DNA from 3 places in the Vibrio casei genome. Region 1 is predicted to be linked to each of the others. Evidence: predicted binding sites of a transcription regulator. Region 1 holds the regulator's gene; each other region holds the start of a gene.
What was found. Region 1 encodes PurR, which represses purine synthesis genes. Its sites were predicted from a motif close to TNANGNAAACGTTTNCNTNA; they were not measured.
Positions count from the first base shown of each region.

Region 2: the regulator PurR is predicted to act here: its motif matches at 5,255-5,274, upstream of glpX (class II fructose-bisphosphatase).
Region 3: the regulator PurR is predicted to act here: its motif matches at 8,241-8,260, upstream of VCASEI_RS03725 (NCS2 family permease).

Region 1 is NZ_AP018680.1:1,231,693-1,241,762, forward strand. Features, by position in the region: gene VCASEI_RS05940 (putative signal transducing protein) at 30-347, opposite strand; gene VCASEI_RS05945 (CDP-alcohol phosphatidyltransferase family protein) at 344-985, opposite strand; gene VCASEI_RS05950 (ATP-binding cassette domain-containing protein) at 975-1,634, opposite strand; gene VCASEI_RS05955 (ABC transporter permease) at 1,634-3,292, opposite strand; gene VCASEI_RS05960 (ABC transporter substrate-binding protein) at 3,328-4,485, opposite strand; gene purR (HTH-type transcriptional repressor PurR) at 4,685-5,689, opposite strand; gene elyC (envelope biogenesis factor ElyC) at 5,918-6,718, opposite strand; gene cmoM (tRNA uridine 5-oxyacetic acid(34) methyltransferase CmoM) at 6,831-7,622, shown strand; gene mukF (chromosome partition protein MukF) at 7,680-9,047, shown strand; gene mukE (chromosome partition protein MukE) at 9,124-9,852, shown strand; gene mukB (chromosome partition protein MukB) at 9,867-10,070, shown strand, end outside.
Region 2 is NZ_AP018680.1:2,581,647-2,591,716, forward strand. Features, by position in the region: gene cytR (DNA-binding transcriptional regulator CytR) at 1-54, shown strand, start outside; gene VCASEI_RS12075 (SPOR domain-containing protein) at 214-789, shown strand; gene hslV (ATP-dependent protease subunit HslV) at 997-1,515, shown strand; gene hslU (HslU--HslV peptidase ATPase subunit) at 1,627-2,967, shown strand; gene VCASEI_RS12090 (1,4-dihydroxy-2-naphthoate polyprenyltransferase) at 3,084-3,995, shown strand; gene rraA (ribonuclease E activity regulator RraA) at 4,122-4,646, shown strand; gene zapB (cell division protein ZapB) at 4,746-4,988, opposite strand; gene glpX (class II fructose-bisphosphatase) at 5,332-6,339, shown strand; gene VCASEI_RS12110 (helix-turn-helix transcriptional regulator) at 6,488-7,111, shown strand; one part of gene VCASEI_RS12115 (IS3 family transposase) at 7,145-7,388, shown strand; one part of gene VCASEI_RS12115 (IS3 family transposase) at 7,388-8,295, shown strand; gene VCASEI_RS12120 (MATE family efflux transporter) at 8,448-9,773, shown strand; gene VCASEI_RS12125 (5-carboxymethyl-2-hydroxymuconate Delta-isomerase) at 9,886-10,070, opposite strand, start outside.
Region 3 is NZ_AP018680.1:767,887-777,956, forward strand. Features, by position in the region: gene VCASEI_RS03680 (NADH:ubiquinone reductase (Na(+)-transporting) subunit D) at 1-265, shown strand, start outside; gene nqrE (NADH:ubiquinone reductase (Na(+)-transporting) subunit E) at 271-867, shown strand; gene nqrF (NADH:ubiquinone reductase (Na(+)-transporting) subunit F) at 898-2,124, shown strand; gene VCASEI_RS03695 (FAD:protein FMN transferase) at 2,263-3,306, shown strand; gene nqrM ((Na+)-NQR maturation NqrM) at 3,320-3,553, shown strand; partial or broken gene dinB (DNA polymerase IV) at 3,712-4,440, shown strand; one part of gene VCASEI_RS03710 (IS3 family transposase) at 4,506-4,971, shown strand; one part of gene VCASEI_RS03710 (IS3 family transposase) at 4,971-6,049, shown strand; partial or broken gene VCASEI_RS03715 (DinB/UmuC family translesion DNA polymerase) at 6,074-6,418, shown strand; gene VCASEI_RS03720 (aminoacyl-histidine dipeptidase) at 6,486-7,958, opposite strand; gene VCASEI_RS03725 (NCS2 family permease) at 8,302-9,597, shown strand; gene gpt (xanthine phosphoribosyltransferase) at 9,649-10,070, shown strand, end outside.

The DNA.
Region 1 (10,070 bases):
CTTAATTGATTTACTGTGGATCTCGTCATTTATTGCTTATGGTCACTATTTCCACAGTTCCAACATACCGCAAATGTGGCTTCGACGGATTCATTACATTGATTACATATCCAGTTAGGTAGTTCATCATCTTTTCTATTTTCATACTCAGTGATAATGTCTTTAGCTTGTTTTTCAAATCGATCGTTGACAAGCCAGACATAAGGATCAGTATCGTTTGTCATTGGGATCTCACCTTTTAGACTGAAGATATTATCAGAGTGAACTTCTGCATGAATATTTTGGCTTTCAAGTAAGCCACGAACAATATGGGCTTCTATTGGATCATGAGCACTAAATATTTTCATTCTTCGGTATCCTTAAAAGAGTTCACTTCCGATTGTTGTATGGTTTGATAACCAGCCCATATGCGGTTTCCAGCTGTGAAAAAACAAATTAAAGCAAAAATAGCGGCCAAGATAGGGAAGTGTTGTGGCCATATACAAAAAGCAATAAAGATAGCGATAGTCTCTGTGCCCTCTGCAACGCCGGACATATAGTACAAGGATTTATTTCTATAAACGGGGTTTTCAATTTTTTGTTTTGCAGCAATAGAAGCAAAAGCGAGAAAGCTGCTACCTGTTCCGACAAAAGAAATGATTAAAAGAGCACCCCACACGGCATTTTGATCTGGGTTGGCTAAAATAAAACCAAATGGGATCAGAGCATAAAATAAAAAATCCAGAGTGATATCTAAAAATCCACCAGCATCAGAAGGAGAGGTAAGGCGTGCAATAGCCCCATCTAATCCGTCGCCAATTCGGTTTAATATAATGAAAGTCAGAGCCAAGGTATATTGCTCTAACCATAAACTTGGTAAAGCACATAGTCCGAGTAAAAAGCTGCACCATGTGACTTTATCCGCTGAAATGTCATTGTTAATACAGATTTTTGCCGTAAAATTTAACGGTGTTTTAATAATGGGGATCATGTATCTATCGAGCATTAAGACTTTCCTCTTTTAGGTTATCCCAATGAATAAGAGTACCATCTTCTGGGGCATCCATTTCATCATGTGTCACCATTAAGGTGGGAACTTGTGCTTGTTTTAGTTGTGTGAATACCCAACGGCGAAAAGCCACTCTTAAATTCATATCTAATTTGTTAAATGGTTCGTCCAATAATACGGCTTTAGGTTTTGCTTGCAGCATTCGTAATAAGCTTACACGTGCGCGTTGACCCCCTGATATTTGGTGTGGCATAGAGCAAGCTAGCTTATCAAGGTTCACCTGCTTCAGACACTTGATTACATGTTGCTTTCGTTCTTTACCTTTTATTTCATTCGGCAATCCTATAGCGATATTTTCCCACACATTCAAATGTGGAAAAAGAAGGTCATCTTGAAATAAAATGCCGATCTGACGTTGATGAGGGAGCGTTGTTTCAATTGATTGTTGATTGAGTACAATCTTACCTTCTAGTAAAAAATCATCAGATAAGTGGCCTGCAATTGTGCTTAATAAGGTTGATTTACCACAACCACTTGGCCCCATCAATGTCAGAATCTCGCCTGGCTTTATTAGCATATTGACGCCTTCGATAAGTGGCCCTTGATGCTTATGATGAATTGACAATGATTGTAGTTGTAAGCTCATTACTTAATCCCCAAGGGTGTAAGGTTTGTTCTTCGTTGTAACAATCGGTTTGTGAACAACGCAACACTGAAGAACACAAATGGTAAAATGGCTTGCCACAATGCATATAATGCAACCACACGTCGATCATGACCGCTTGATAATGCAACGGCTTCTGTAGTGAGCGTAGTGATGCGACCAGCGCCTAACATAATAGTTGGTAGGTATAGTGCTAAGCTCACACTTATCCCCATTGCCCAAGCAAATAATATAGCACCGGATAAGGTGCGCACTTTAATTTTAAACCAAGTCATTATCGGTGATAGACCTAAACTGGTAGCGGTTTGTGATAAGCGAATAGGGTAACTTTTCCAGGGACCATCTAGGCTGAGGTATATATAAGGGAAGGCAAAAAAGACATGTGACCAAACCACCCATGTTAAGTAATGATCTTGTCCTACCCATAAGCTGGTTATTTGCATGCCAAACAATAATGAAAGTTGTGGAATAAGGATTGGTAAAGCAATGATGTACATAGGTAAAGCAATGCTAAATTTGTGACGATATTCATGAGCGATTATGGCAAGTACCAGAGCAATAAAACTACTGAAAAGGGCAATACTAATACTGGTTATAATCGTTTCTTGAATATAAAACCACTCACTTTGCCAAAACCGTAAGCTCCAGTTAGTCGGTAGCATATTTGGAAATTGCCACCGTTGAGCAAACGTCCAAATAATAATAATAGGTAGCGTAGCTAAACTTATGGCTGCGAGTAAGAGAAAGAAATACGGCTTAATTACAATATGGCTATGTCGACCAGAGAGCATCCAAGAACGGTAAAAACCTAAGAAAGTTCGTTCCAGCATCCATATTAATGCAATCAGTAATGAACATAAAAAGAAGAGAACAAAAGCACCTGCAGCAGCGCGAGGAAGCTGGCTTAAGTCTGGTTCGTTAAACCATTGCCAAACTAATACAGAGAAAGTTGGTGGGTGAGTAGGGCCTAATATTAAGCTGACATCTACCACTGAGCCTGAGTAAGCGATAATAGCAAATAAAGGAAAGCGCATGTGTTTCCACCATTGGGGAAATAAAATTTTCCACCAAGATTGATGTAAAGAATAACCTAAACTTTGACTTACCTGTAACGTTTCAGAGACTTTAAGGTTATGTAAAATCGGCATGCTCATTAACAGTAAAAAAGGTGTTTCCTTAATTGCTAATGCAAAGGTTAAACCAATTCCAACGGTATCTTGTAATGAAAAAAAACCATCAAAAAGCGTGTGACTAAAAACCAAATGAATAAGGCGTGCAATCCAACCTGTATCGGAAAATAAAAATAGGAACCCAACCGCGAAAGCAACATGGGGTAAAGCGAGGAGTGGAGATAAAGATTTCTCAACCCTCACCCAGTGTCGAGTCCCCCAATAAGCTTGAATAATAGAAAATGTCATTATCGAAGCGAGTAAAGAACTCGAAATCGCAATAAATAGAGTTTGCTTGATGGAGTGCAGAACGCCCGGCCAGCTAAAAACAGAATAAAAGGCATCAAGGCTGATATTGAAAAGCCCAAGAGGCGGTATATAACCGAGCGCAGGGGCGATCATACCAAAAAAACCGGGTATAAGAGGGAATACTCCAATGAGTAACACGATTAAATAACTCAGCCGAAGCATCAAGCTTTTATCCATCGATGATGACTGATTAACATCTATCGGCTATAACGCTTAAGCCAAGCTTGTTCAAGTGCAGTTTGCCAACTAGGATGGGGTTCGGCAACTGAAGGAAAAAGCTTGGTATTTTTAGCGCTGCCAGTTAAGTAAGCGGTTTGTAAAATAGAGGGATCGCCCCAAATGTTAATATCCCCTTTTTTAGATTGAGCTTCTGGACTAAGTAAGAAATTAATTGCCACCATTGCCCCTTCTTTTGCATTAGCATTCCATGGAATAGCTAAGAAGTGAATATTGGATAAAGCGCCACTTTTCCAAGCGTATGTCGTCGTCGTTTTTGCTAATTTACCGCTGGCTTGCGCAGAAAACACTTCATTAGGGTTAAATGTTAGAGCAATATCGATTTGATTATCATCTAAAAGTTGAACAAGCTCTGGTTGGCTAGTCGGAAAATGTTTACCTTTTTGCCATGTTAAAGGCTGCAAAGCATCTAAGTAATCCCAAAGTGGCTGAGTCGTGCTGGTGAATGTTTTAGGATCAACGGGTTTGGCAAGCGCGGGATCATGATTGGTTAACTCGATTAATAATGCTTTTAAAAAACTGGTGCCATGAAATTGAGGTGGTTTTGGATAGGTAATTCGTCCAGGATGCGCTTTGGCATAAGTAAGTAAAGCAAGGGCGGACATAGGAGGCGATGGCAGCTTTTTTGTGTCATAGATATACACCAATTGGCCCACACCCCAAGGCGCTTCTAAGCCGTTGGTCGGCTCTGCAAAATCTGTCGTGACAGGGAGTGATTGATCAACTTTCTCCCAGTTCGGAAGAGCGTCGACAAAAGGCCCGAAGAGTAATTGGTTATGCTTCATGGATTTGAAATTTTCACCATTGATCCAGACGACATCGACACTGCCATTACTATTTTTATTCGCCGCTTTTTCGGCTAAAAGGCGGGTTGTGGTTTCCGCAATGTCACTGACTTTTACATGATGAAGTGTAATCCCATAGCGTTGCTTAACTTGCGAGCTTGCCCAGCGAAGATAATCATTAATTTCTTGGCTTCCTCCCCAGGCATTTAAATACACATCTTGTCCTTTCGCTTTTACTTCAATAGATTGCCAATCCGATAACGTGTCGGCGTGAGACATAAAAGGTAAAGTTGTGGAGAGTGTTAACGCACAGCTAAGCAAAAAATGTTTCATACAAATCCTATGTAATGGTACATGTTGTAATAGAAGACAGAACTAAAAGGAAAAAAATTTCATTATTTCTAATAAATTAGCGCCTTAAAAATGCCATCTATGAGGGTAAGAGCTATCCGGCTCAATGGGTATTTTAGTAAATAAAAACCAGCGACAGGCGCTGGTTTTATAGTTTAGTCATGCTTATTATTGTTGTCTGTTATTTTAATGTTTTTACCGTTGAACGTTCAAGAATTTCAGGAAACATTTCAAATACTTGCTTCGCATGGTCTTTATCTTTGATTCGTTCTAGAAGAATTTCGACAGCATTCTTACCTAAACGACGCTTAGGTTGGTGAATCGTGGTTAATGGTGGTGAAAAGTAAGCCGATAGATCAATGTTGTCATAACCAATGACGGAAATGTCTTCTGGAATATTGATTCCTTTTTCTTGTAATCGACTCATTAGGCCGAGCGCCATAATATCATTGAAACAGAAAACTGCCGTTGGTCTTTTTTCCATAGCCAGAATTTTATCCGCTGCGATGACCGCTGTATCACATTCAAAATTACCTTCTAATAACCATTCTTCAGGTAACGATAAATCTTCTTCAGCTAAAGCACGTTTACAACCGGCGATACGTTCTTTACATGCCATTTTCTCAAAATGACCACTTAAGCACGCAATATCGGTATGACCATGGTCGAGCAAATAGCGGGTTGCTAGGTAACCACCGGCTTCGGAGTTATCAACAATTTTATCGGCTTTCGATGTCTCAGGCCCCCAATCCATAACCACCTTGGGGATGTCTGGATGACCATCTAGCATTTCGCGTAGTTCTTCATCAAGATCGGAACACATTACCAATAATCCATCGACACGTTTTCCTGCAAGCATACGGATATAATCGCGTTGTTTGTCGACTAAACCACCGGTATTACACAAAATGAGAGTATAGCCTTGACGATAGCAATAGCTTTCTACGCCATCGACCACTTCTGCAAAGAATGGATTGGTTGATTGCGTAACTAACATCCCAATCGTGCTGGTGGTATTACATTTTAAGCTACGAGCCACCGCACTTGGGGCGTAATTAAGTTGTTTAACGGCCGCCATGACTTTTTCTTGCGTTGTTTCTGCAACAAAACGAGTCTTATTGATGACATGAGACACGGTTGTGGTTGAGACTCCAGCAATGCGTGCGACATCTTTAATTGTAGCCATAGTGAGTTTCCCTTGTGCGGATGTTACTGAATCTTGTAATAGAACAAGCGACTAAAAAGATAAAAGTCGCCTTTTATGAGCGACTTAGGATAATTTCATATTATTTAACCACTGATTTTAGTCTTAAAAGACAGTGCTGACAATCAAATGGCGTACTTTTATCGATGAAAGCAATCGTCGACGCCAACGATTGCTTTCTAGGTTTTAAGAAAGGAGATACTGAAACTATTATTCTAATGTAGTGGTCGGCTCTGTGGTTACCGGTTCAGTCACTAAAGTATTGCGAATAGAAAGCCACCAGCGACCAAGTTGTTCATGCCAGAATCGTTCGCTTTGTTCTAGATATTTAGCTTGAGGAGTGAAACGATCCCATGCTTCATTAATGTTATCAAAGGCGAGGTAATTGGTTGGTGCGGGAATGGGATCCAAACCGGCACTTTTAAATTCTGTCATTGCTCGTTGCATATGGCTTGCTGAAGTCACTAGAACGAGCCTCTTTGAACCAACAAATCCAACTGCTTGTCTTGCTTCTTCCCATGTATCTTTTGCGCTCTCTAATAAGACAATATCGGATTTTGTTACGCCGAGTGATACCGCAACCGTTGCCATCATGCGAGCATTACTGACAGAGGATCCTGCTGCGTAGCCTGATAAAATCAATTTGGCACCAGGGTACATACGTAAAATACGGATACCTTCAGTGAGCCGCATTAACCCTGTTCGTGAAAGCTCTGAGGTTGGGGGCATATCGTCATCCACGGTATGGCCGCTGCCAAGTACCATTACATAATCAATGGTACCGTCCACGGGAAGAAATGCTTTGTAGGTCCGCTCTGTCGCTTTTAATAATGGGGTAGTAACAGGTTGAAACGAAAAAAGGAAAATACCCATTAATGAAATAAACATAAACACACAACCTGTACCACGCTTATAGGTAAACATGATAAGAAAAAGGCCAATGAATCCAATGATCAATAAGGCCGGTAAGGGCATTAATAAAGATGACAATATTTTTTTTAGCTCAAACATTCTATATAGTCCGAAAATTCATCATTTAGTAAATAAAACGTAGTAATTGCTTTATTCCTGTATTTGCTGTGACAGAATACACGCAAAATTTAGTTATCTTAAACGAAAAGCGATGAAACAAGACCGAAATTTCGATGATATTGCGCATAAATTCGCCAAAAACATTTATGGTTCTGATAAAGGTGATATTCGTCAGACCATTGTTTGGCAAGATTTAAAGCAAGCACTCTTAATGTTTGATACTCAATCTTCCGCTTTGACGATATTAGATGCAGGTGGTGGTTTAGGTCAAATGTCTCAGAAGTTAGCACAATGTGGCCATCAAATTGTATTCTGCGATCTGTCTCGTGAAATGTTGGAACTTGCTAAGCAAGGTGTTGAGCAACAAGGGTTAAGTGACCAGTTTTGTTTTATCCATTCATCGATACAACATTTAGACCAAAAGTTTAATGAACCGGTTGATTTAGCCTTATTTCATGCCGTCATGGAATGGTTAGACGATCCACAAGCGGTTTTAAAATGTGTGTTAAATAAACTCAAGCCAGGCGGTATTGCTTCCGTGATGTTTTATAATCACCATGGCCTAGTTTTGAAGAATGTGACTTGTGGTAATATCCCACATGTTTTACAAGGAATGCCACACAGAAAACGGTTTAAATTACAACCTCAACAAGGTTTACTTCCTGATGATGTTTATCAATGGATAGAAAGGGAAGGCTTTCAAATCTGTGGGAAATCTGGTATTCGATGTTTCAACGACTACATTGGAAATCAGCAATACATGGGCGATTATGATGCCGACGACGTGATGGCGCTAGAACAACAATTATGTCGTACCGAACCTTATCTTTCGTTAGGTCGTTACATACATGTCTGGGCACAGAAGCCGCATACGAATATTTAAACTTATGCCTAAATAACGTCAGAGCATAAAGTCATTATAAAAGTAACAGGACGAATAATGAGTGAAATAACTCAATCCTTAGTTGAAGAACCAATAGTTGAAGAACCGATTGGTGAACAGCCAATTGATGAAGTGGTTAGCTGGGTTAAACAAAATAATTTCACCTTGAACCTCTCAAGTGAGCGTTTAGCCTTTTTGATTGCCGTTGCGGTATTAAGCAATGAAAAATTTGATGAAGAGCTTGGTGAAGGCGAATTACAAGACGCCTTTAAGATCGTTACTCGATTATTTGAAGATACCGGTGAAGCCTCCGTATTTCGTGCTAATAACGCGATTAATGAACTCGTTTCTCAGCGGCTTATCAGTCGTTTTGTTAGTGAGTTAAATGAAGGTGCAAGCATTTATCGCATGTCGCCTCTTGGCATTGCGATCACTGATTATTATGTACGTCACCGTGAATTCTCAAAGTTGAAATTATCTATTCAGCTTTCGATGGTGGCAGATGAAATGTCTAAAGCCGTTGAAGCCGCCCAGCAAGCCACCGATACATCACAATGGCAGAAACATGTTTATGGTGTATTGAAATATTCAGTAAGCGAAATTTTTGACCGAATCGATCTGAACCAAAGGGTGATGGACGATCAGCAAATTGAAATTAAAGAACAGATTGCTCAGTTACTAAATCAAGATTGGCGTGAAGCCATCAGTAGCTGTGAAAGCTTATTAACGGAAACTTCAAGTACTTTGAATGAGTTACAAGATACTTTGCAAGCTGCTGGTGATGAGCTGCAAACTCAGTTGCTTGATATACAACAAATGGTTTATGGGCAAGAAGGGCTTGATTTTATAGATGCGATTTTATTCACACTGCAAACTAAGCTCGACCGTATTATTAGCTGGGGTCAGCAAGCCATCGATTTGTGGATTGGCTATGACCGCCATGTTCATAAATTTATTCGTACTGCCATTGATATGGACCAAAATCGTGCCTTCAGCCAACGGTTACGACAATCGGTAACCGATTACTTTGATGCGCCTTGGTACCTTATTTATTCAGATGCAGAGCGTTTGCGTGATATGCGTGATGAAGCGATGTTGCTGCGTGACGATGAAGTTACCGGACAAGTACCCACAGATGTAGAATATGAAGAATTAACCGTTGTTGATGATGCATTAAGCGAACGTGTTGCTGAAATGCTACAACAGCATAAAGAAACAGGGCGACCGATTGATTTGGGCGCGGTGTTACAAGATTACCTTGCGCAGCATTCTCATGCGCAACATTTTGACTTAGCCAGAATGGTGATCGACCAAGCGGTAAGAATGGGGTATTCCGAATCGGATTATCAAGCCATACAACCCGACTGGAAAGCGATCAACGATTTTGGAGCAAAGGTACAAGCGAATGTCATCGATCAATACTAATTACGAGGCGCACAGCGCCGATCTGTCTCAAAATACCAGCTATTCACAAGAGACCGACAACTCTCAAGATGCTTACATGCCAGAACAATTGGTGAAAGCTCTATCTAACCCATTATTCCCCGCGCTTGACAGCCAATTGCGTGCGGGCCGCCATATCTCAAGTGATGATATGGATAACTACGCTTTTTTAAGTGATTTTGACGGTGATCTTGGCGCTTTCTATCAGCGTTATAATGCAGAATTGGTTCGTGCGCCAGAAGGCTTCTTCTACCTACGTCCACGTTCAACCTCATTCATTGGCCGCAGCGTGTTATCGGAACTTGATATGCTGGTGGGTAAAATCTTGTGCTTTTTGTATTTAAGCCCAGAGCGTCTCGCCCATGAAGGAATCTTCACTAATCAAGAACTATACGAAGAGCTAATCAACCTTGCTGATGAAAAGAAACTGATGCGTTTGGTGACTAACCGCGCAACCGGTTCGGATTTGGATAAAGAAAAGCTGTTTGAAAAAGTGCGTACTTCGCTGCGTCGGCTACGTCGTATCGGTATGGTATTGCCAGTCGGTGATGATGAGAAGTTTAGAATCAGTGGAGCCGTCTTCCGTTTTGGTGCTGATGTACGTGTCGGTGACGATGTTCGCGAAGCGCAACTACGCTTGATTCGTGATGGTGAAGCGGTGCTTGATCCTGAAGCCGTTGACCCAAATAAAGCGAATGATACTCAAGATAAGCAAGATGCTTCAGACGAACAATCAGAAGATTTGGCTGAACAAGAAGAACAAGAACAGAAAGCAGGTGACCTATGATCACGCAAAATAACATGATCGAAAGAGGTAAATATCAATCGCTAACCATGATCAACTGGAACGGCTTCTTTGCTCGTACTTTTGATATTGATGGGTTAGTGACCACACTTTCTGGCGGTAACGGTGCGGGTAAGTCGACTACCATGGCGGCTTTCATCACGGCATTGATTCCAGACCAAAGCTTACTGCATTTCCGTAACACTACCGAGGCGGGGAGT
Region 2 (10,070 bases), 1.3 Mb from region 1:
TTGTTAGAAGCCAATTTAGTCATTCGCAATAGCGCCGCACCACCTCACTCATAAATAGTCTTAGATAAATAGAATCGTAAGTGAGTATAGACACGAATATTGTGGAAAAATTACGCATATTCGTGCCTATACTCCATCATTAATCGTGGTATTGAAAAAAATTCTGGATTACCATATGGCTCCTTTTTTATTCTATTGAGTTGTTGATATATCGTGGCTAATCGAGATTACGTAAGAAAAACCCCAGCTCCTAGCAAAAAAAATAACAATAGAAATCAAAGAAGACCTGCGCAAAAAAAGAAGTCAGCACCTCGTGCGATTCCTTGGAAAGCCGCCATCATTGCGGTGATATTATTAGCAGGATTGATTGCGTTGTTATCAATGCTAAGCAATGATCCAGAACCTACTCAGCCAGAAATCAGCGTGCTCCCTATCGCGCCAAAGCCGAAGCCAAGCAACTCTTTACCGCCTGCGCCTAAAGAGCAGTGGGATTATATGAAAACACTTCCACAGCGTGAAATCGAAGTTCAAGCCAAAGAAGTCGTTGTACCTAAAATTCCATATATTATGCAATGTGGTGCTTACAAAACTTCCGCGCAAGCTGAACAACGTAAAGCTAATATCGCTTTTCAAGGTTTAAGCAGTAAAATCGTCAAGTTAGAAGGCAGTAGTTGGTATCGAATTATCCTAGGCACTTATAAGTTCAAACGTGATGCAGTAAAAGATCAACATGTACTGCAACGCGCCAAAATTGAACCTTGTATCATTATGAAAAACACGTTGAAATAACGTATCAATTTCATCTTACTGAATGAAAAGAGCCATTTTCTGGCTCTTTTTTATATTCCTACGTTTCTCCTTGAATAGCAGCACCATTCAATATCCTCAACCCCACTGAAGTTGAGTAAAGATAAGTGAGTTAAATATCGCCCCCTTGAATTCTTTTATCGCCAACCTCATATGATCTAAAACAGCACAATAACTAAGAGGTTTCTCGTGACTACCATTGTATCTGTACGCCGAAATAATAAAGTCGTCATCGCCGGTGACGGACAAGTCTCACTTGGCAATACCGTCATGAAAGGCAATGCAAAGAAAGTTCGCCGTTTGTATCACGATAAAGTACTCGCAGGCTTTGCCGGTGGTACTGCTGATGCTTTCACCTTATTTGAGCGCTTTGAACGCAAGCTAGAAATGCATCAAGGTCACTTAACCAAAGCGGCCGTTGAATTGGCCAAAGAATGGCGTAGCGATCGCGCATTAAGAAAATTAGAAGCTTTACTTGCCGTCGCCGATGAAACCGCTTCCTTAATCATCACCGGCAATGGCGATGTAGTTCAACCAGAAAACGATCTAATTGCCATTGGTTCTGGTGGTAACTTTGCACAAGCAGCCGCTATCGCATTACTTGAAAACACCGATTTAGAAGCTCGTGATATTGCTGAAAAAGCCTTAAATATTGCGGGAGATATTTGCGTATTCACCAATCACCACCATACGATTGAAGAATTATAGTCACATCATTAAATCAGCTTGATAACTTATGCATTAAGTCTCTAAGACACTGAATATCAAGCTTTAACCTGAGCCAAAAGGCTCCCCATGATTAGGTAAAAGGATAAATTTATGTCTGAGATGACTCCTCGTGAAATTGTTCACGAACTCAATAAACATATTATTGGTCAAGATAAAGCCAAACGTGCTGTTGCCATCGCTTTGCGTAACCGCTGGCGTCGAATGCAACTCGATGAAGGTTTGCGCGCGGAAGTTACCCCAAAAAACATCCTCATGATTGGCCCAACCGGTGTGGGTAAAACTGAAATTGCTCGCCGTTTAGCAAAACTGGCCAATGCGCCTTTTATTAAAGTGGAAGCAACAAAATTCACTGAGATTGGCTATGTTGGTAAAGAAGTTGAATCGATCATTCGTGATCTTACTGATGTTTCGATTAAGCTAACTCATCAGCAAGAAATGGAAAAAGTAAAATTTCGTGCTGAGGAGCAAGCTGAAGAACGCATCCTTGACGCCTTGTTGCCACCACCTCGTGAAGGCTGGGGACAAGATGAAGCATCCCAAGACAGCACCTCGAATACTCGCCAAGTTTTCCGTAAAAAATTGCGTGAAGGCACGTTAGACGATAAAGAGATTGATGTTGAAGTAGCCGCGCCACAAATGGGCGTTGAAATTATGGCCCCTCCAGGTATGGAAGAAATGACCAATCAATTACAGGGCATGTTCCAAAACCTAGCCGGAGATACAAAAAAAAGCCGTAAGATGAAAATCAAAGATGCTTTCAAGGCCTTAACCGAAGAAGAAGCGGCCAAGTTGGTTAACCAAGAAGATCTTAAAGAACAAGCTATCTATAATGTTGAGAATAACGGCATCGTTTTCATCGATGAAATAGATAAGATCTGTAAACGTGCCGACCAAAATAGTGGTGGTGGCGAGGTCTCTCGTGAAGGCGTTCAGCGTGATTTGCTTCCTTTAGTTGAAGGCAGCACCGTGTCAACCAAACATGGTATGGTTCGTACCGATCACATTCTCTTTGTCGCATCTGGTGCATTCCAAGTGGCTCGCCCATCTGACTTAATTCCAGAACTACAAGGCCGCCTGCCAATTCGTGTAGAACTTGAAGCCTTAAGCAGTAATGATTTCAAGCGCATTTTAACCGAACCGAATGCATCATTAACCGAGCAATACTGCGCATTAATGGCCACGGAAAAAGTAGACATCGATTTTACCGAAGATGGCATTACACAAATCGCAGAAGCGGCTTGGCAAGTTAATGAAACAACCGAGAACATTGGTGCTCGTCGTTTACATACCGTAATGGAGCGCTTGATGGATGAGATATCTTTTGATGCGACCGACAATCCTGGCATGAAAGTGTCGATTAATGGCGATTATGTCAAACAACGTTTAGGTGACTTTGTTGCCGATGAAGATTTAAGTCGCTTTATCTTATAATCTTCTCTCATGACAGATAAAAGCTCGCTTTCAGCGAGCTTTTTTTGATTTCTGACATATCACACATTAACAACAACTTGATATACTTAGATTATTCACCTTAACTGTATAACAATATGAAATCATCATTTGCTATTTGGCTCGATGCCGCCAGACCTAAAACCTTATTACTTGCTATTGCCGCTATTGCGACAGGTAGCAGCCTTGCCTATGCGGACGGCCATCTTTCCTTTGCTATTTCATTTTTGGCCCTACTCACAGCAACACTACTACAAATTTTATCCAACCTAGCTAACGACTATGGCGACACGGTTCAAGGTACCGACAATGAAAACCGACTTGGTCCCATTCGTGGTTTACAGCTGGGTGCCATCACTCAATCTGGGATGAAAAAAGCCATTGCTGCCAATATTGCACTGATCATTCTCAGCGGTTTAGCGTTGGTCTTTTATGCCCTACAAAGCCCAACCAGTATCATGGCATTTATTGGCTTAGGTTTACTTTCTATTATCAGTTCGATTGCTTACACCATGGGCAGCAAACCTTACGGATATGTGGGTCTAGGCGATATTTCGGTCTTCTTATTCTTTGGTTTATTGGCGGTACTAGGAACTTATTTCTTACATACTGGCACAGTGCATTTTTCACTATTATTACCAGCCATCGGCTCTGGGCTATTTTCAATGGGAGTATTAAACATCAATAACATGCGTGATGTGGAAAATGATACTGCCAGTAATAAACGCACCCTAGTCGTCAGAATTGGGACAGATAAAGCTAAGTGTTACCACTTAACACTACTCACATTTGGTTGGTTAACACTGGCGAGCTACCTATTTACGCATATTCAACCAATATGGCCCGCATTCTTAATGTTATTCCCACTCATATTGATCATTAAACACGGTAAAGCCATTTGGAACATTCAAGAAGCGAAAGAATTTATTCCCATGATGCCAGACATGGTTAAGTGTGCTTTTATCGCCAATATTATGTTTTCAATCGTATTAGTCATCGGCAATTTTTAAGGTGTATAATGACTGCTCAGCTTCGTAATCAGATCAAACTCTAGGCACGAAAGTGAGCTTTGTCATTGCAAAGCAATATTGACCCTATATACTCGTTAATCATCCCCCGCAAAGAGAAAAACCACTATGGAATATAATACCTCTGCATTGTGTGATATTTACCAAGACCAAGTTGATGTTGTTGAGCCTATGTTCAGTAATTTTGGTGGGTTAAATTCATTCGCTGGACAAGTAACCACAGTGAAGTGCTTTGAAGACAACGGCATTATTCGCTCAATTTTGCAAGAAGATGGGACTGGGCGTGTGTTATTGATTGATGGGGGTGGCTCACTGCGTCGTGCATTAATCGATGCAGAAATTGCAGCCATTGCAGAAGATAATGATTGGGAAGGCCTCGTGGTTTACGGATGCGTTCGTGAAGTCGATGAGCTAGAAGAAATGCAAATTGGCATCCAAGCGATTGCTTCTATTCCTGTTGGTGCGAACCAAGCCAATATCGGTGACATTGATGTTCCTGTTAATTTTGGCGGTGTGACTTTCTTGCCTGAAGATTTCTTATATGCAGACAGTACAGGCGTCATTTTATCTCAAGAACCTTTAGATATTGATCTTGAACTTAATGATGAAGACATCGAGAATATCGACGATTAATGCCCTATTTATCTAACAATTAAAATGTAAGATAAATAACCCGCATAAAAAAACAGAGCACAAAGCTCTGTTTTTTTATGCTCAATGAACAAGAAGATCTTATTCAACGTCATCCATTTTACCCAGCAAGTTACGAATACGTTCTTGCCATGCTTGTTGCTCTTGGCGTAACGTTTGAGTTTGTTGCTCAAGCTCAACACGGCCTTCTTTCAACTCACCAGCTTCAACAATAAGCTGCTCGTTCCTTTCTTTAAGCTCTTCTACTTCCATTTGCAGTAATGCAATGGTGTCAACTGCAGTTTGAATTTTAACTTCTAGCTGTTCTAATACTTCGAAAGACATCTCGGATACCTGTGTAATGATCATGATGAATGGCAGCCGGATGTTATTAACAATGACACAGCTACCACAAGCGTTACCCACATTCTACTCAGCTTACTTTCAAGCGCCACACTCTTATTCAACTATTTATGCCTATATGCTCAAAAAAACAACAAACCTTACCAAATTATGACATTTACCTTCCAATACAGGACTAATTCGCACTTAAACCATCGTGTTATTTGAATATCTCTATTCAAAAAATCCCCATATTCAAATAACGTCAAAAAAGCAAACGTTACCGTTTCGGCTGTGATAAAATCGGCCGCACAAATTTTTCCTCTTTGTTTTGTTTGGAGTCAGTATGAAACGCGATTTAGCATTAGCATTTTCTCGAGTTACAGAAGGTGCTGCGCTTGCCGGATATAAATGGTTAGGCCGTGGCGATAAAAATGCCGCCGATGGCGCTGCAGTTGCCGTTATGCGTACCCTACTGAATGATACGGAAATCAGCGGTGAAATAGTCATCGGTGAAGGTGAGATCGATGAAGCACCTATGCTTTATATCGGTGAGCAAGTTGGCCTAGGCGGTGATGCGGTTGATATTGCAGTGGATCCTATCGAAGGCACGCGCATGACCGCGATGGGCCAGTCAAATGCCCTTGCCGTATTAGCCGCTGGAGAGAAAGGTAGTTTCTTAAAAGCACCCGATATGTACATGGAAAAATTAGTCGTAGGTCCTGCTGCAAAAGGTTGTATCGATCTTGCTAAACCTTTAGAAGAAAATATTCACAATATCGCAAAAGCCTTAGGCAAATCGTTAAATGAATTAACCGTGATTACTTTAGCAAAACCTCGCCATGATGACATGATTGCCAAAATGCAGAGTATGGGTGTTCGTGTTTTCGCCGTGCCAGATGGCGATGTGGCTGCTTCTATTCTAACGTGCATGCCAGACAGCGAAGTCGACATGATGTATTGCATCGGCGGCGCCCCTGAAGGCGTGGTTTCTGCCGCAGTTATCCGTGCGCTCGATGGTGATATGCAGGGGCGCTTACTGCCCCGCCATGAAGTGAAAGGGGATTCGGATGAAAACCGTGCACATGGCGAACTTGAGCTTCAACGTTGTGCCGAAATGGGCGTTAAAGCCAATGTGATTTTAAAAATGGATGACATGGCTCGTAGTGATAACGTGGTATTTGCGGCCACTGGCATTACCAAAGGTGACTTGCTGGAAGGTATTACTCGCCAAGGTAATATTGCCACCACGGAAACCTTAGTTATTCGAGGCAAAAGCCGCACTATTCGTAGAATTAAGTCGATTCACTACTTAGAACGAAAAGATGACGCGGTAAAACAGCACATATTATAGTTCTGCAACCAATACCATTCGTCTTAAAAACGCAGCTTCCGAGTTGCGTTTTTTACTTAGCCGTACCGTAAACTATCAATAACCCCTAGGATATTTGCATTATTTTTATTTTGATCCATCATATAGCAAGGTCATCAAAGGCAATGCAATGAAAACATCTGACAAAATCCTTAACAGAATCAAACGTGAAGGCAAGATCACTGCTCGCCAATTGGCGGAAGAATTATCGATCACGTCGATGGGAGCGCGTCAACACCTTCAAGCCTTAAGAGATGACGGCCTTTTGTCGTATTCAGATGTAAAAGTAAAAGTGGGCCGCCCAACTCGCCACTGGTCTTTAACAAAAAAAGGTCATCGTCTTTTTGTTGACCGCCACCAAGATCTCACTTTAGATATTATCGGGGCCGTTCAGCATGCCTTTGGTCAACAAGGAATCGACATCATCACCGCAGAACGTGAGAAAAAAACGTTTCAAGCTTACCAAAAACAGCTTGCATTCAGTCCTACTATCGAACAGAAACTGCAAAAATTAACCGATTTACGTGAAGCCGAAGGTTATATGGCTGAACTTGAAAGCAATGAACAAGGCTATATTTTAACCGAAAATCACTGCCCTATTTGTCACGCCGCCAAACATTGTCCAAACTTATGTCAGTCGGAACTCAATATTTTTCAACAATTGTTTGAAGACGAATGTATTATTGAGCGACAAGAACACATCATAGAAGGTGCTCATCGCTGCCTGATCCGCTCCAGCTGTTTTGGACACTGAGTTAAGTGAGTACAATCACTAACGAGGTGAACAATGACAACTAAGAAAACTAGAATTAAACATTCCCCTGAATTTAAAGCAGAAGCCCTAAAACTAGCAGAGAGAGTGGGAGTAGCTGCGGCTGCAAGGCAGCTTTCTTTACATGAATCTCAAATCTACGGGTGGCGGAAGAACTCGAAGAAAGACACCAATACTAGTCAGCGAGAACAAGAGCTAGCCGCAGAGGTTGCCAAGCTCAAAAGGCAGTTGGCTGAGCAAGCAGAAGAGCTAGAAATTGTAAAAAAGGCCGCCACCTACTTCGCGAAAAATCTAAAGTAAATTGCTACGAATTTATGCTCGAACACCTGATGTACTTCAATATTGTACGTATGGCTAAGGTATTCGGGGTATCCCGAAGTGGGTTTTATTACTGGGTTAAACATCGCCATAAGGCTAGCCAACGCGAGGCAGTTCGCCAAGAGCTTGATACAAAGGTCAAAGAAGCTTTTGATAACAGCAAAGGCCGAGATGGCTCAAGGCGAATCCAAAAAGAACTGTCTGAGAGCGGTGATAACCACAATGTGAAAACCATTGCGGCCAGTATGAAGCGTCAAGATTTAACGCCGAAAGCGGCACGTAAATTTAAGTGCACGACAGACAGCAAGCATCAAATGCCAGTTGCTCCAAACTTGCTGGCTCAGAACTTTAACGCAGCGGCTCCGAATGAAAAATGGGCGGGAGACATCACCTATGTTGCGACAAGCGAAGGCTGGTTGTACTTGGCAGTAATTATTGACCTTTACTCAAGACAAGTAATCGGATGGTCTATGGATACCAGAATGACGGCTACGCTGGTCTGTGATGCTCTATCAATGGCTTTGTTCCGTCGCGAATTTCCTGAGCAGGTTATCGTTCATAGTGATCGAGGTAGTCAGTACTGCTCAAAAGATTATCGAGACCTCATAACTGTTTATAATCTAAAGCAAAGTATGAGTAGGAAAGGAAACTGCTGGGACAATGCTTGTGTTGAGAGCTTCTTCCATTCGATGAAAGTTGAAGCGATCCAATATGAGCCGATTATGACGAGAGACCAGATGCGTCAAACGATCTTCGAGTACATAGAGGTTGATTATAATCGGACAAGAAGGCACAGTGCTCTTGGGTATCTAAGCCCTGTTAACTTTGAACAGCAAAATGTCGCTTAATGAAGTGTCCAGTCTGGCTGGAGCAGATCAGCCGTTATCAAATAACACCGTTAATAAAATAGAAAATCAATCGCCCTATTGTGAATACTCTACGCTTTAACACACGAAGAGCAGCTTCTTTTTATCGACCCTTTAACTAAAAGTCATTGCCTGTGAATTCAACGACATCTCCCTCTGCTGCTCATCAACTCTTTAGCCAAACTTGGCCGATGCTATTTGGCGTATTGTCTTTAATGAGCTTCCAATTAGTCGACAGTGCCTTTATTGGGCAGTTAGGTGTACTACCTTTAGCAGCACAAGGTTTCACTCAACCAATACAAATGGTGATCATTGGATTACAAGTTGGACTGGGTATCGCCACAACGGCCATCATTTCAAGAGCCTTAGGGGAAAACAAAACCCAATATGCCCAGCAACTCGGGGGGCTAGTCGTCATTATTGGTGCGGTCGGTATTGCGCTTTTTTCCTTGATTATTTATGGCTTAAAAAATCCAATTTTAGAGGCATTAGGCGCGCCAGAGACCATTGAGCCTATTGTGCACAGTTATTGGATTTATTGGCTATTCAGTTCGTGGTGTGGAGCATTGCTGTATTTTTTCTATAGTTTATGCCGCGCCAACGGTAACACCATGCTTCCCGGTATCATGATGATGGTGACGAGCTTATTAAATATTGCGCTCGATCCTCTCTTCATTTTTACATTTAACATGGGAATAAATGGCGCCGCAATCGCCACTATTATTTCATTTTCGATAGGTATTGCCGTGGTAATGCCGACCGTCTTTGCTAAGCATTGGATGTCTTTTGATTGGCACAATTTAAATGTGCCCAAAAGTGTCACTTCATTGGCTTCTATCATGGGCCCCGCCATGATCAGCCAATTACTTCCTCCAGTATCTTCAATGCTCGCAACAAAATTACTGGCAAGTTTTGGAACTACGGCCGTGGCAGCCTGGGCGATAGGATCTCGTTATGAATTTTTTGCTATTGTCGCGGTACTCGCATTAACCATGTCAATGCCTCCCATGGTGGGTCGATTACTGGGTGCAAAACAATTCGATCAAATAGAAAAGCTCATCAGTATTGCGATTCGATTTATTCTTTTATTCCAACTTGCGATTGCCGCTCTCACTTTCTTTGGCGCAAATTTTCTCTCGAATTTAATGACCAGTGATAAAGACGTTTCTATCATCCTTCATTGGCACCTCACATTATTGCCCGTCAGCTTAGGGACGCTTGGGATTTGCATGCTCATGGTGTCGCTTTCCAATGCGATTGGGCAATCTTATTACGCGTTATTAATTTCAGCATTGCGCTTGTTTGTCTTCTTCTTACCTTGCTTATGGTTAGGCGCAAAATTAGGCGACATTGAAGGGTTATTTATGGGCGCATTACTTGGTAATATTTTAGCCGGCGTAAGTGCTTGGATTATTTTTAAAAAGAACTTTGCGCGTCTTACTAAAAAACTCGCCTCTTGAACCTTACCAGAAAAAATGGCACCCCTACATCTAGGCTCCGTTTCCCTTCTATCTCCTATTCGAACTAAGAAGAGAAATCGGAGCCCATTTATTCCCACTCACACACCCTAGATTAAAAGTTCGTCACTTTTTGGAAACAGCTGCGATCCATATCTCGAATATTGACGGTTAAGCTTTCAACAAACTCCGCTTTTTCTTGCAAGGCAGACATCAGTAATTGGGCAAGTGCGTTTTTCTGTTCCTCATTTCGTCCCTCTAGCAATTCCAACGTAATATGAATAAAATCAGCACTGTCAT
Region 3 (10,070 bases), 460 kb from region 1:
GAAGTCACCACCAATTCCATCTTTTGTTGATGGTATTGTCAATGGCTTAGGTTATGGTTTTGTGCTTATTGTCGTTGGTTTTTTCCGTGAGTTACTTGGCTCTGGCCGTCTTTTCGGAATGCAAGTTCTACCATTAACATCTGATGGTGGATGGTACCAACCAAATGGCCTAATGCTATTAGCACCGTCTGCGTTCTTCCTGATCGGTTTCTTAATTTGGGTAATCCGAACCTTTAAACCTGAACAAGTAGAAGCGAAGGAGTAATAGACGTGGAACATTATATTAGCTTACTAGTTCGTTCGATTTTTATTGAAAACATGGCACTGTCATTCTTTTTAGGCATGTGTACGTTTTTGGCAGTATCGAAGAAAGTAAAAACTTCAATCGGTCTTGGGGTTGCAGTTGTTGTTGTATTAACACTGTCAGTGCCAATTAATAACTTGGTTTATACCTATGTACTGAAAGAAGATGCATTGGTTCAAGGTGTGGATTTAAGCTTCCTTAATTTCATTACTTTCATCGGTGTTATTGCCGCATTAGTGCAGATTTTGGAAATGGTGCTAGATCGCTTTTTCCCACCTTTGTACAATGCGTTAGGTATCTTCCTTCCGTTGATTACAGTTAACTGTGCCATCTTTGGTGGCGTGTCGTTCATGGTTCAACGTGACTATAACTTCACAGAATCAATTGTATATGGCTTCGGGTCTGGTGTTGGTTGGATGTTGGCCATTGTTGCTCTTGCGGGTATTCGCGAAAAGATGAAATATTCAGATGTGCCTCCGGGTCTTCGTGGCCTTGGTATCACTTTCATCACCGCTGGTTTAATGGCGTTAGGCTTTATGTCTTTCTCTGGTATTCAACTGTAGGGTAAACGCCCAATAAATAAGGAATAGTCAATGGACATTATTCTTCTTGGCGTCGTGATGTTTACTCTGATCGTTCTTGCTTTAGTTTTGGTAATTTTATTTGCTAAATCTAAGCTGGTTCCAGAGGGTGATATTACGATTTCTGTTAATGGCGATCCTGAGAAAGCCATTATTACAAGCGCGGGTAGCAAGCTACTAGGTGCACTATCAAGTTCTGGCATTTTTGTGTCTTCAGCTTGTGGTGGCGGTGGTTCTTGTGGTCAGTGTCGTGTAAAAATCAAGTCTGGTGGTGGTGATATTTTACCAACAGAATTGGATCACATTTCTAAAGGTGAAGCTCGTGATGGTGAACGTTTAGCTTGTCAAGTTAACGTGAAAACTGACATGGAAATTGAATTGCCTGAAGAAATCTTTGGTGTGAAAAAGTGGGAATGTGAGGTTATCTCTAACGATAATAAAGCGACCTTCATCAAAGAATTTAAAATTGCGATCCCTGATGGTGAATCTGTACCTTTCCGTGCTGGTGGTTATATTCAAATTGAAGCGCCAGCTCACCATATTAAATATTCTGATTTTGATGTTCCTGAGGAATATCGTGAAGACTGGAATAAATTTAACTTATTCCGCTATGAGTCAAAAGTGGAAGAAGAAACTATTCGCGCATACTCAATGGCGAATTACCCAGAAGAAGAAGGCATTATTATGTTGAACGTGCGTATTGCTACGCCGCCACCTAATAATCCTGATGTTCCGCCGGGAATTATGTCTTCTTACATTTGGTCACTTAAAGCGGGTGATAAGTGTACGATTTCAGGACCATTTGGTGAATTCTTCGCGAAAGATACTGATGCAGAAATGGTCTTTGTGGGTGGTGGTGCTGGTATGGCTCCAATGCGTTCACATATCTTCGACCAACTTAAGCGTCTTAAGTCTCAGCGTAAGATCAGTTTTTGGTACGGTGCTCGTTCTAAGCGTGAAATGTTCTATGTTGAAGATTTCGATGGGCTTGCAGCAGAAAATGATAACTTTGAATGGCATTGCGCACTGTCTGATCCACTTCCTGAAGATAATTGGGAAGGAAAAACAGGCTTCATTCACAACGTTCTTTATGAAAGCTACTTGAGAGATCATGAAGCTCCAGAAGATTGTGAATACTACATGTGTGGTCCACCAATGATGAATGCAGCTGTTATTGGTTTGCTGAAAGATCTTGGTGTGGAAGATGAAAACATTCTATTGGATGATTTCGGCGGCTAATTCGCTAAGCTTTTGATTAAAATGGCTGACTTACTGAGTCAGCCATTCTTTTTTAAAGTCATTAGTAATAAAACGATGAGATGATTGGTCTTATCATTTATTACTAATTATTTTTACTTACGGTTAAGGAGTCAGCAAGTGAAATTAAGCACTATTCACCTTGCTAAGCGAGTTAAAACTTTCTTTTTAGTTGTTGTGTCACTGGTCGTCTTAGCGGGTTGTTCAAAACCAGCAGAACAAGTGCATTTATCTGGTCCGACAATGGGGACTGGTTATAATGTTAAGTATATTTCAGCGAAAGGGCAGCCGAAAGTTGAAGAAATACAAAAAGATATTAATGCGGTATTAGAGAAGGTGAATGATGAGATGTCGACATATCGACCTGACTCTGAATTAAGCCGCTTTAATCAGCATCGAGATAATACACCTTTCACCGTTTCAGCTGATACAGCGACTGTCGTGCGTGAAGCTTTACGTATCAATAAGCTAACAGAAGGTGCAATGGACGTCACGGTTGGTCCTATTGTGAACTTATGGGGCTTTGGCCCTGAAGACCGCCCTGATGTTATACCTAGTGCCGAAAAGTTGGAAGAACGACGAACTATCACAGGGATTGAGCATTTAAGTGAAACAGGCAATGCTTTAATTAAGGATATTCCAGAGCTTTATGTTGATCTTTCTAGCATTGCGAAAGGTCGAGGTACTGATGAAGTGGCTGATTACTTAGAGTCGGTTGGTATCAATAATTATATGGTTGAAGTGGGTGGCGAAATTCGTGTTAAAGGCAAAAACCGAGATGGTGTTGCATGGCGTATCGCGGTAGAAAAACCGGTTGTGAACCAACGTTCAGTCGAGAATATTATTGAGCCGGGAGACATGGCTATTGCCACTTCCGGGGATTACCGTAATTACTTTGAAGAAGATGGTGTTCGTTATTCTCACATTATTAACCCTAAAACTGGCAATCCTATTAATAATAAAGTGGTGTCAGTAACGGTTTTGAACCCTTCGTGTATGACTGCAGATGGTCTATCAACTGGATTGATGGTATTAGGTGAAAGCGATGGACTGCGTGTTGCTAATAAACATAACATCCCTGTTTTGTATATTGTTAAAACAAAAGATGGGTTTAAAGAATACAGTTCAAATGCCTTTAAACCGTATTTGAAAGAGAAACAATAACGCGAGGTGCATAATGGCAACTTATGGTATTACATTTTTAGTTTTTTTAGCAGTAATCGCAGCGATGTCTGTTGGTTATATCTTCCAAAAGAAAGTTGTAAAAGGAAGCTGTGGTGGGCTAGGTGCGGTTGGTGTGGATAAAGTCTGCAATTGTCCTGAGCCTTGTGATGCTCGCAAAAAACGTGAAGCAAGAGAGGCGTTGCGTGCTCAGAAACTGGCTGAGTGGGATGATAAGCGCATCATGTAGTCTAAATGTAGACATTATTAATATGTGATTTTACTAAACGCACCGATTTTTATCTGTGCGTTTTTTTGTTCATTCATCTTTATTCACCACCTTTTCATTGCATAAAAGTGAAATAACACTATTATTAATACTGTTTTTTTATACAGTTAAAAGCAGTTATGAGTGAACGAAAAATTATCCATGTTGATATGGACTGTTTTTTTGCCGCGGTTGAGATGAGAGACTTTCCTGAATATAAGAATGTTGCCTTAGCCGTCGGTGGAAATAGCAAACAGCGTGGAGTCATTAGTACTTGTAATTACCGCGCCCGGGAGTTTGGGGTGCGCTCTGCTATGCCGACAACAAAAGCTTATCAGCTTTGTCCTAATTTGGTTCTCGTACCGGGTCGAATGGCTGTATATAAAGCTATATCAATACAAATACGCGAAATATTTTCTCGTTATACTTCTATTATTGAACCGTTATCTTTCGATGAAGCTTTTCTCGATGTTACTGGAAGCCAATTGCATCATGGTTCAGCAACCTTAATTGCACAGGCCATTCGACAAGATATTGAAAAAGAGCTTAACCTCACGGCATCTGCTGGTGTGGCACCGTTAAAGTTTCTAGCCAAAATAGCATCGGATCTCAATAAACCAAATGGATTAGCTGTCATTACGCCATCGGAAGTGCAAGAGGTGATCGATAAATTGCCATTGGAAAAAATCCCTGGAGTTGGGAAGGTGAGCATTGAAAAACTGCATCATGCTGGTTTTTATACTTGTTTAGATATTCGACAATCCAATTACGTCAATTTACTGCGTCAGTTTGGACGAATGGGGGCGTCGTTATGGAAGAAAAGTCATGGTATTGATGATAGAGAAATCGTAGTTGAACGGTGCCGTAAGCCCTCTCTGTCAGACTAGTTGTCGCGCTTAATATTCAACCATTAAACAGAGGGCGTGGAGTAACAATGAAACATTATTCAGCGCAAAGCAAAGAGTCGGCTCTTCAGAAGATGATGCCTCCAAATAATATAGCAATAGCCCAATTATCAATCGAGATGGGGATTGGTGAATCAACCTTGTATAATTGGCGAAAACAAGCAATTGATAAGGGGCATTTAGTGCCAGGTGATGGAAAGAATGCTGAGCAGTGGTCATCAGCAAATAAATTCTCAGTCGTGTTGGAAACAGCCTCTTTAAATCAAGCTGAGTTAGCGGAATATTGCCGAGGCAAAGGTCTTTATGTGGAACAAGTATCGGCTTGGCGAAATGCGTGTATAGATGCAAACGCTAACGTTAAAGAGCAAGAAAAAGCCTTCTCCACCGAAACAAAGAAAGATAAAAAACAGATCAATCAATTAGAAAAGGAGCTACGTCGAAAAGATAAGGCACTCGCTGAAACCGCAGCACTATTGGTGTTAAGAAAAAAAGCAAATGCGATCTGGGGGGAAGCCGAGGACGAATGATCCTCGACTCAGCTCGCATTCAAGCAGTTAAACTAGTTAATGAAGCTGTGAGTTCTGGTGCGCCAAAGTTTAAAGCTTGCCGTGAACTTGGGATCAGTGTCCGGACGTATCAACGTTGGACTGTTGACGGGAACATAAAAACAGATGGTAGACCAATATCTCAGCGCCCTGAGCCAAAAAATAAGCTATCAAAAGCAGAGAGAGATAACATATTAGCCATCGTTAATAGCGATGATTTTAAGAGCTTACCACCAAGCCAAATCGTCCCTACATTAGCAGATGAGGGTATTTATCTTGCTTCTGAATCAACATATTATCGTGTTCTTCATGAAGAAAAACAGCAAAACGCTCGCGGACGTAGTCAGATAAAAGAGAGAAAAGTACCGACGACACACTGTGCTACAGGGCCAAACCAAGTGTGGTGTTGGGATATTACTTGGTTACCAGGCCCCGCTAAAGGGCTGCATTTTTATTTATATTTGATACTCGATATATTTAGTCGAAAGATTGTTGGATGGGAAATTCATGATGACGAATCAGCAGAAAATGCATCAATATTAATTAAGAAAGCTCATTTAAAAGAAGGAGTTAAAGATAATCCTCTGGTACTGCATTCGGATAATGGAAGCCCAATGAAAGGCTCATCAATGCTTGAAACACTTTATAGTTTAGGTGTCGTGTCGTCTTTTAATCGTCCTAGGGTGAGCAATGATAATGCTTATGCTGAGTCGATATTTAAAACGTGTAAATATCGCCCTGACTATCCGTATAAAGGGTTTTCAACAATTGATGAGGCGCGTAGTTGGGTGTTGAAATTTAGCCACTGGTATAATTTTAACCACAAACATAGTGGCATCAAATACGTCAGCCCACATCAAAGGCATTCAGGATTAGCGGGTGACATATTGGCTAATAGAAAAGAAGTTTATCAAGGTGCTAAAGATGCTCACCCTGAGCGCTGGAGCGGTAATATCCGTAATTGGGATTTACCAAAAGAAGTGTACTTAAACCCTGAACAAAATAGTGTCAAGGCTGAGAGTGCATAACGTAGTGATCGCGACAACTAGTTTGACAAACACCGTAAGTCTGTCGGTGTTGAACGTACATTCAGTGAGAATATATCCAGTTTTGATCAATGTTGGGAGGTGATTGAAACGGTTCTTTTTCCTGAATTAGAGCAACGATTATTAAAAGCTTCTCCTGTAAAGGCTATCATTAAACAAGGTATTAAAATTAAATTTGCTGACTTTCAGCAGACAACGATAGAGCATACTTTTCAAGTGTTCAATATTACGGATTTTAAACCGATGTTAGAAGATATACTGACGAGGCAAAAAGGGCGAGAGATACGTTTATTAGGTTTAAATGTAATGCTAAAACCTTCTGATCTTGATCGGCAATTGCGTCTGTTATGAATAATGAAGAAGTGTCTCTCGTTGGTCGGGTAAAATTCGAAAAATGAGAGACACCAACAGAGAAACGTTACGCTTTTTCTGGAATGTTTTCCAAGATAGCAATCATTTGTTCCCAATATAGTCCAACACTTTCAATCAATACTTTTTCATCTGGAGAATGTGGAAACTTAATAGTAGGACCGAATGAAATCATATCCATATTGGGGTATGGCTTCTTAAATAGGCCACATTCAAGACCAGCATGAATCACCATTATATTCGGCTTTTGTCCATAAATGCCTTCATAGACATCACGGAATATGTGCATGATTTCGGAATCTGGGTCAGGTTTCCATCCTGGATAAGCGCCATCAAATTGAATTTTTGCATTAGCAAGAGAGGCTAAAGAGGCTAAGGTACCTTCTACCATTTCACGGCCAGAATCGATCAATGAACGAACGAGACATAAAATAGTAATTTGATTCTCTTCAGTGGTAATGACACCAACATTTAAAGAGGTTTCAACCACGCCTTCAATATTATCATCCATACGAATTACACCATTAGGGCATGCATTTAGTGCGGATATAAAACGTTGTTGAATGTGAAGAGACAAAGCTGAAAATTGACTGGAAGATTCTGATATTAGGCTGGTTAATCCGGTTTCAACCTGTCCTAGTTCCTGCTGAACCAAAGCGGTGAAATTTTCAAAAGCATGATGAAGTTGTTGAAGGTTTTCTGTTGGTACGGCAACGGTAACGAATGCTTCGCGTGGAATAGCATTACGTAAACTACCGCCTTGGAATTCGATAACACGTAGCTCAAGGGATGTAGTATGGCTTGCAAGAAAGCGGCCTAAGAATTTATTTGCATTACCTCGACCTGTATGAATATCACATCCTGAATGGCCACCCTTAAATCCTTTCACCGCAAGTTTTAGGATGGTGTGATTATTTGGTATGCTTTCTCGTTCTATATCAAAAATGATAGAAGCATTTACGCCACCGGCGCATCCCATGTAAATCTCGCCTTCTTGTTCTGAATCCGTGTTTAAAAGAATATCAGCTTCTAACCAACCTTGTTGTAGCGCAAAAGCGCCGGTCATACCGGCTTCTTCATCAATAGTAAGGAGAACTTCTAATGGGCCGTGTTTAATTTCTGTTGAAGCAAGAACCGCTAAACAAGACGCCATACCCATGCCGTTGTCGGCACCTAAGGTCGTTCCTTTTGCAGTGACCCAGTCGCCATCAATATAAGGCTGGATAGGATCTTTGGCAAAATCATGAACAGTATCTTCATTTTTTTGAGGGACCATATCAATATGGGCCTGTAAAACGACTTTCTTTTTATTTTCCATCCCAAGGGTTGCTGGTTTAGTGATAAAAACATTACCGGCTTCATCGCGTTTAACTGGAAGATTTTGTGATTTTGCCCATTCAACAATGTATTGAGCTAATGCTTCTTCATGTTTTGATGGGTGAGGAAAAGAACATATTTTATCGAAAAATTGCCAAACAGGTTGTGGGGAAAGCTGGCTTATTTCAGAGTGAAATTTAGACACAAATGACTCCTAGAGAAGGTGGTGAGCAGTAGAAACTTCATAATTTTTTCTTATAGCTAGAATAATGCAACCTGAAGGATAATATGTACAGAAGATATGTCAGTCAAAGTGCGATCTTTTGATACAGTCCAAGTTACCACTTTGGATTCAGTTAAATATAAGTGAGTAATTATGTTTTTTAATCTACTACACTCTAAAATTAACGAAACCTTGTTTAAATTCGTGTTTTGATAAAGATTCAGTTTGCTTTGTTTCGTATAATTTGGAAAACTACACGCCTTTTTATTCAAACGATTGCGCAATCGTTTAAAATCAATGCGACGCACATTTTAGGAATACGAACATGTTAGAAAAGTTCTTTAAGTTATCGGAACACGGTACCAACGTAAAAACGGAAGTATTGGCCGGTGTAACAACATTTTTGACGATGGCTTATATCATTTTTGTCAATCCTGCTATCTTAGCAACTGCAGGTATGGATCACGGTTCAGTCTTTGTAGCGACGTGTTTAGCAGCGGCAATAGGTTGTTTTATTATGGGATTGTACGCGAACTATCCCATCGCTCAAGCGCCAGGTATGGGGTTAAATGCCTTCTTTACTTATACGGTTGTATTAGGCATGGGGCATACATGGCAAGTTGCGCTTGCCGCCGTTTTTTGCTCGGGTGTTCTCTTTATTCTTCTTAGCCTTTTTAAAATTCGCGAATTAATTATAAATGCGATTCCAATGTCATTACGACTAGGCATCTCTGCGGGTATTGGTTTGTTCTTAGCATTAATTGCTTTGAAAAACGCAGGCATTGTCGTCGGTAACCCTGCCACTTTAGTTGGTGTGGGGGATTTAACTTCTTTGCCTGCGGTTTTAGGTGCGCTTGGTTTTGTCTTGACGATTGTATTGGTTCATCGTGGTTTTAAAGCCGCCGTCATGATTGCCATTCTTGCTATTACCGCGATTGGTGTGATTGCTGGTAATGTTGCATACAACGGTATTATGTCAATGCCACCGAGTATTGAGCCAACGTTTATGCAGCTTGATTTCTCGTCTATTTTTGATGTTGGTATGATTTCAGTTGTCTTTGCCTTCTTATTTGTCGATTTATTTGATACCGCAGGCACATTAGTCGGCGTGGCGAATAAAGCTGGTTTTATTGGTAAAGATGGGAAAATACCTCGTTTGAATAAGGCATTATTAGCCGATTCAACAGCAACTTCTATTGGTGCTTTATTGGGGACGTCTAATACCACCTCGTTTGTTGAAAGTACGGCAGGTGTCGCTGTTGGTGGGCGTACAGGATTAACCGCTGTCGTTGTTGGTATTCTATTCCTACTTGCTTTATTCTTTTCACCATTAGCCGGAATGGTTCCAGCTTACGCGACAACTGGGGCGCTATTTTATGTTGCGATCTTAATGTTGTCTGGTCTTGTTCATATCGAATGGGATGACTTAAGTGAAGCCGCGCCAGTAGCGGTTGTGTGTTTATTAATGCCGTTAACGTTTTCTATTGCTGAAGGCATTGCAATGGGGTTTGTGACTTATGCAGCAATTAAGCTTCTTAGTGGTAAAGCCCGTGAAGTTCATGTTGGCGTCTGGATTCTAGCGATCATCTTTTTATTAAAATTTATTCTTACTGGTGCTTAATCGTTAGTTGCGAAAGTATCAGAAACAAATTAGCAAAGCAGGTTAAATATTATGAGTCAGAAGTTCATTATCACTTGGGACAATATGCAAATGTATTGTCGTCAACTTGCGGCGAAACAAATGCCAGCAGAGCAGTGGAAAGGCATTGTTGGAGTCAGCCGTGGTGGTTTAGTCCCTGCGGCGATCCTTGCCCGTGAGCTAGGCATTCGTTATGTCGATACGATTTGTATTTCAAGCTATGATCATGATCACCAGCGTGAAATGAAAGTGTTAAAAACCATCGAAGGGGATGGCGAAGGCTTCCTTATTGTCGATGATTTAGTTGATAGTGGTGATACTGCACGCCATATTCGCGAAATGTACCCTAAAGCAAAATTGATTTGTGTGTGTGCAAAACCAGCAGGGCAAGAATTAGTGGATGATTATATTGTGGATATAGCTCAAGACACATGGATTGAGCAACCATGGGATAT